Metabacillus sp. KUDC1714: one gene and its partner. The protein of the gene in region 1 binds, or shares a complex with, the protein of each later gene. Links are inferred from orthologs where the notes say so. Each region holds a gene or a part of one and is shown in the gene's direction. Other genes may lie near its edges.

Region 1 (3,462 bases):
GATTGAAGAAGAGGTAGACTACGCTTTTGATGAAAGAAGGGGATACTTAACCAGTTGTCCTACGAATGTGGGGACTGGATTAAGGGCATCGGTCATGATGCATTTACCTGCATTAGTACTTACCCAAAAAGTTAATAGAATTATCCCAGCAATTAATCAGCTTGGATTAGTAGTAAGAGGCATATATGGTGAGGGTAGTGAGGCCATCGGCAACATTTTTCAGATTTCAAATCAAATAACATTAGGTAAGTCTGAGAAAGATATTGTTGAAGATCTTATTAGTGTGGTTCAACAATTAATTACCCAAGAAAGAGCTACTCGTGAAGCTCTTTACAACTCATCCCAAAACCAGCTAGAAGACAGAGTGTATAGATCATTCGGAACTTTGACTTATAGCCGAATAATTGAATCGAATGAGACAGCAAAATGTTTGTCTGATGTTAGATTGGGAATTGATTTAGGAATTATTAAAGATATATCTCGTAATATTCTCAATGAACTTATGATTTTAACTCAACCTGGATTTTTACAACAATATTTTGGTGGACCATTACGTCCAAATGAAAGAGATGTTCGCCGAGCTGCTTTAATAAGAGAGCGGCTAAACTTAGAAATGGAACGTAATAAATGGATGGAGGATGATGAATCATGATGTTTGGAAGATTTACAGAGCGCGCACAAAAGGTACTTGCTTTAGCACAAGAAGAAGCAGTTCGTTTAGGACATAACAATATAGGTACAGAACATATTTTACTGGGGCTAGTTAGTGAAGGTGAAGGGATTGCAGCTAAGGCTTTACTTGCATTAGGACTAGGCCCAGAAAAGATCCAAAAAGAGGTAGAAGGTTTAATTGGAAGAGGTCAAGATGCTTCTCAAACAATCCACTACACACCTAGAGCTAAAAAAGTAATTGAACTATCAATGGATGAAGCAAGAAAGTTAGGTCATTCTTATGTAGGAACAGAACATATTTTGTTAGGACTTATACGTGAAGGTGAGGGTGTTGCGGCAAGAGTCCTTAACAATCTAGGTGTAAGCTTGAATAAAGCAAGACAACAGGTTCTTCAGCTATTGGGCAGTAATGAAACATCTTCAAATCATCAAGGTGGAGGTATGACCAATGCTAATACACCTACACTTGATAGTCTTGCAAGAGACTTAACTTCGATTGCGAGAGAAGGAAGTTTAGATCCAGTTATCGGGAGAAGTAAAGAAATTCAACGTGTTATTGAAGTATTAAGTCGCCGTACAAAAAATAACCCAGTCTTAATTGGTGAGCCAGGTGTTGGTAAAACAGCAATAGCAGAGGGGCTAGCTCAACAAATCGTTCAGAATGAGGTTCCTGAAATCTTACGTGATAAGCGCGTAATGACACTTGATATGGGTACTGTAGTTGCTGGTACAAAATACCGTGGTGAATTTGAAGATAGACTTAAAAAAGTGATGGATGAAATCCGCCAAGCTGGTAATATTATTCTATTTATCGATGAGTTACACACATTGATTGGTGCTGGTGGTGCAGAGGGAGCAATCGATGCTTCTAACATTTTGAAACCTTCATTAGCTAGGGGTGAATTACAGTGTATTGGTGCAACTACACTTGATGAGTACCGAAAATACATTGAGAAAGATGCTGCATTAGAACGTAGATTCCAACCAATTCAGGTCGATGAGCCAACAGCTGAAGAAAGTGTTCAAATCTTAAAAGGCTTGCGTGACCGCTATGAAGCGCATCATAGAGTATCGATTACAGATGAAGCAATTGATGCTGCTGTAAAATTATCTGATCGTTATATTTCTGATCGCTTCCTACCAGATAAAGCGATTGATTTAATTGATGAGGCTGGCTCAAAGGTACGATTACGTTCATTCACGACACCACCAAACTTAAAAGAGCTAGAACAAAAGCTTGATGAAATCCGCAAAGAAAAAGATGCTTCTGTACAAAGTCAGGAGTTTGAAAAAGCGGCATCCCTACGTGATACGGAGCAAAGATTACGTGAACAGCTTGAAGAAACGAAGAAAACATGGAAAGAAAAACAAGGTCAAGAGAATACTGAAGTAACAGTCGAAGACATTGCGATGGTAGTCTCCAGTTGGACCGGTGTTCCAGTTTCAAGATTAGCACAAACAGAAACAGATAAGCTGTTAAATATGGAGAGTCTTTTACATTCAAGAGTTATTGGTCAAGAAGAAGCTGTAGTTGCTGTAGCAAAAGCAGTTCGTCGTGCACGAGCTGGGTTAAAGGATCCTAAACGTCCAATTGGATCATTTATTTTCTTAGGACCAACAGGTGTAGGTAAAACTGAGCTTGCTAGGGCATTGGCAGAATCAATTTTCGGTGATGAAGATTCGATGATTCGCATCGATATGTCAGAGTATATGGAGAAGCACTCCACTTCTCGTTTAGTTGGTTCACCTCCTGGCTATGTAGGTTATGAAGAAGGTGGTCAATTAACTGAAAAGGTGAGAAGAAAGCCATACTCTGTTGTGCTTTTAGACGAAATTGAAAAGGCTCATCCTGATGTTTTTAACATCCTTCTGCAGGTATTAGAGGATGGAAGGCTAACAGACTCTAAGGGGCGTACAGTAGACTTTAGAAATACAATTTTAATTATGACATCTAATGTTGGGGCAAGTGAGTTGAAGCGTAATAAATATGTTGGATTTAACATTCAAGATGAAACTCAAAATTACAAGGATATGAAAGGCAAAGTAATGAATGAGTTAAAACGCGCATTCCGACCTGAGTTCATTAACCGTATTGATGAGATTATTGTATTCCACTCATTAGAAAAGAAACATTTAAAAGAAATTGTTTCGCTAATGTCTGACCAATTAACAAAACGATTAAAAGAACAGGACCTATCATTAGAGTTAACAGACTCTGCTATAGAAAAAATTGCAGATGAAGGAATTGATCTTGAATACGGTGCTAGACCGCTCCGTCGTTCTATTCAGAAAAATGTTGAAGATCGTCTTTCTGAAGAATTATTAAGAGGTAATATTAATAAAGGTCATAAGATAATTCTAGATGTAGATAATGGTGAATTTGTTGTAAAAACAACTGAAAAAGAAGAAGTTAAAACTAAATAACAAGACTGTAAGTTGAGGCATACCGCGTAAAGTGTGCCTCACTTTCTTTATATAAATAAAAAGTTAAAATTTTTATATAAAGTTATCATTTATAGCTTCAGTGCTGAGTTCTTACATTCCCATGTACATCCTATTGTGTTGGGACAGACCTAGGCACTTGCACTTTCTAATAATGCTCCTCAAAGTCTCCATTATTTCTTATAATTAAGGATAGGAATCATAATTAGCTTGACTACTTGGTATCTATAAGAGAGGAACACGTATATGGCTAAAACGAAGGTAAAGTTTATTTGTCAAACATGTGGATATGAATCACCTAAATGGATGGGGAAATGTCCGGGTTGTGGTGAATGGAATACAATGACA
Region 2 (3,182 bases), 790 kb from region 1 along the record:
AATACATCATGTTAATTATAGGTATTCATTAGAGTCTGCCTCTGCTTATTTTAAAAGATAAGAAAGTATAAAATTTTGTACTTAGTTTTGGTGTCTAGCTCCAGCGCCTAGACGCTCTTAGGTCTACAGCCACTCATGAATTGAAGACAAAGAACGCCTCTATTCATGAGCTTCACAAGGCAAGGCGCTTGTGCTACTCTTATAGTCATCTATGTGAGCAAATAATGCGTTTAAGATTCACTTGTCAACTTGTGAGCTTATTATTTGTTGATATAAGACACCTGCAAAAAGAATGAACGCTGTTGTTAAGTAAGGTATACTTTGTGCTAGTAGGGGATGTGACATATAGATGGATTGAAGTTGGTGCTCCTGGGTAATCATCTTTCCAGCAGTATATGCGAGCAGTCCTCCACCAACATAAATGAGCATTGGGTATTTTGTAAGTAAAGTAAGAATGATTTTACTTCCCCAAATTATAATAGGTATTGAGATTAATAATCCTAAAGCAACTAAAACCATATGCCCCTGTGCTGCACCTGCAACTGCAATAACATTATCAAATCCCATTAATAGATCTGCAATCACAATTGTCTTTATTGCTTTCCAAAGTGATCCATGACTTTTTATGTTATTTGTATCATCATCTTTGCCAGTAAGTAAATGATAAGCGATATACATGAGGAAGACTCCACCAACAAGCTGTAAAAAAGGTATTTCTAACAAATAAACAGCAATTAGTGTTATAAAGATGCGAAAGATAATTGCTAGCATAGTTCCGAATATGATTGCCTTACTTCGCTGAATAACGGGTAAATTACGACATGCCATTGCGATAACTACTGCATTATCAGCCCCAAGTATTAGATCAATTCCGATGATCACCAATAGTGATAATAGAAACTCTTGTTCCATTTATAAACCCTCTTTCAGCTTAATGACTGCTCGTACATGTATATGAAATCAATCATAAAATATGATTAAAGAAACATATAGGTAAATAACTGTTTTTGTAAAATCAGAGTTTTTTTATTTCCTTTAAGAACGTTTTATCATAAAATAGGAGTACAAGATTCTTTCATCATTGAAGGTTTTAAAAAGGTGTTGAATCGCCTCATGTCTTATGAGGATGAATTCTAACACTTTCTCTTTATCCACGATTAAATATAGAATATTTTGGGTAAAGTGTAGTAAAGTAAAGTACAACTACCCTAGAGGGGGGTTGTCCCTTCAACATCTTAAATAGAAGGGAAGGTTGAGTAATGGAAATTGAACGTATTAACGAAAATACCGTAAAGTTTTACATTTCGTATATGGATATAGAAGAGCGTGGTTTTGATCGTGATGAAATTTGGTATAATCGTGATCGCAGTGAGGAACTATTCTGGGAAATGATGGATGAAGTTCATGAGGAAGAGGAATTTATGGTTGAAGGTCCTCTTTGGATTCAAGTGCAGGCGCTTGATAAAGGCTTGGAAGTCATCGTAACAAAGGCTCAAGTATCTAAAGATGGACAAAAGCTGGAACTTTCAATCTCAGATGATAAATTAAAAGAACTACCGATCGATGAAAATATCGAAACATTGATGGAACATCATTTTAATAAACCTGATGACTCAAAAGATGATCAAACGGAAGATTTTGAGCAACAGTTACAATTTGTCTTTAGGTTTAATGATTTAGAAAACCTAATTTCCTTGTCTAAATATCGGTTATCTGCTGAGATGACGAATCATTTATACTCACTTGACCAAAACTATTTTTTATATATCGAGTTTGATGATGAGGTAATCGATGAAGAAATAGAGAATACATTGAGTATAATACTCGAGTATGGATTAGAATCAAAGGTGACGATACATCGTCTTGAAGAATATGGGAATGTCATTGCGAAAGACTATGCATTGAACGTCATTAAAAAGCATTTTTCATAACTAGGAAAGCCGATTTCATTTGGAATCGGCTTTTTTGATCTGGGATTAAAATATATATGGATTAATTTACGTACATAGTAATAAAATATGTGAAACCGCATTTAATATTTAAGAAAAATTAAAAACAACAGGATGATGTCGGAAGACGACCTAAAGGTTTCGTTTCATCTGAAAAAGGGAAGTAAGAATAAGAAAAGTCAAGGTGAAACCAATGAAGAATACATTTCGTTTTTTATTATTTATCGCAGTTATTGCTTCCGTTATTTTACTGACCAAGAACCTATGGGGGGATATGGTAGTTGGTACCGTAAGTGTCCTCTTTACATTATCAATTATTTCTATATGTATTGTCATATTTCTTGAAAATCGTCATCCGTCACATACCATTACATGGTTGGTTGTTTTAGGTGGCTTTCCGTTAGTTGGTTTCTTTATCTATTTACTTTTTGGAAGAAATATTAAAAAGAGACGTTTATTTGAGAAAAAAGCGTTAACAGATGAAAAGGCATTTTTAGAAATTGAGGGTAACCGATCTTCCTATCAAGATAAAATGGAGCATATGGGAGATCATCAGCAATTATTGTTTAAACTAGCCCATCGTTTAGGACATAGTCCAATCTCGTTTGGGACAAAAACAAAAGCCCTAACCGACGGAATTGAAACGTTTGACCATATCTTTAATGAATTAAAAAAGGCAAAACATCATATCCATCTTGAATACTATATTATCAGGCATGATGAGGTAGGCCGGAAATTAAGGGATGTATTAATTGAAAAGGCACGGGAAGGTATAGAGGTCCGTTTTCTTTATGATGCTGTTGGTTGCTGGAAGTTATCAAAAGATTATATTAAGGAACTAAGTATGGCTGGTATAGAAATGGTTCCCTTCCTACCTGTCCGGATTCCTTTCTTAAATAACAAAATCAACTTTCGTAATCACAGAAAAATTATTGTGATCGATGGATCTGTTGGGTTTGTTGGGGGATTAAATGTAGGTGATGAATATTTGGGGAAAAACAGCTATTTCGGTTATTGGCGTGATACCCATCTTTTAATTAAAGGTGAGGCTGTAAGAACACTACAAATTATCTTTTTACAGGATTGGTATTACATGACCGATGAAAAATTGTTATCACATACATATTTAACTACCACAATTGAGCAGCCTGAGCATACTGGAGGTGTGCAACTTATAGCTGGAGGGCCTGATAATAAGTGGGATGTCATAAAAAATTTGTTTTTTTCAATGAT

What was found.
Region 2: the proteins of clpC (region 1) and mecA are in contact, whole or in part, in a solved structure (PDB 3PXG), measured with the Bacillus subtilis proteins. The link is inferred for Metabacillus sp. KUDC1714 from one-to-one orthologs.

What each region holds. Positions count from the first base shown.
Region 1 is NZ_CP055263.1:2,067,304-2,070,765, forward strand. The notes cover bases 249-3,372. They hold clpC (ATP-dependent protease ATP-binding subunit ClpC), read left to right. Parts: upstream 249-648; coding sequence 649-3,096; downstream 3,097-3,372. Other genes in these bases: HUW50_RS09760 (protein-arginine kinase McsB), read left to right, coding at 249-652; radA (DNA repair protein RadA), read left to right, coding at 3,361-3,372. In the rest of the region: more of HUW50_RS09760, read left to right, coding at 1-248; more of radA, read left to right, coding at 3,373-3,462. UniProt on the Bacillus subtilis protein: Competence gene repressor; required for cell growth at high temperature. Negative regulator of comK expression. May interact with MecA to negatively regulate comK.
Region 2 is NZ_CP055263.1:2,860,221-2,863,402, forward strand. Bases 252-3,095 are described here. They hold mecA (adaptor protein MecA), read left to right. Parts: upstream 252-1,259; coding sequence 1,260-1,931; downstream 1,932-3,095. Other genes in these bases: HUW50_RS13640 (TerC family protein), read right to left, coding at 252-912; cls (cardiolipin synthase), read left to right, coding at 2,143-3,095. Also shown: more of HUW50_RS13640, read right to left, coding at 238-251; more of cls, read left to right, coding at 3,096-3,182. UniProt on the Bacillus subtilis protein: Enables the recognition and targeting of unfolded and aggregated proteins to the ClpC protease or to other proteins involved in proteolysis. Acts negatively in the development of competence by binding ComK and recruiting it to the ClpCP protease.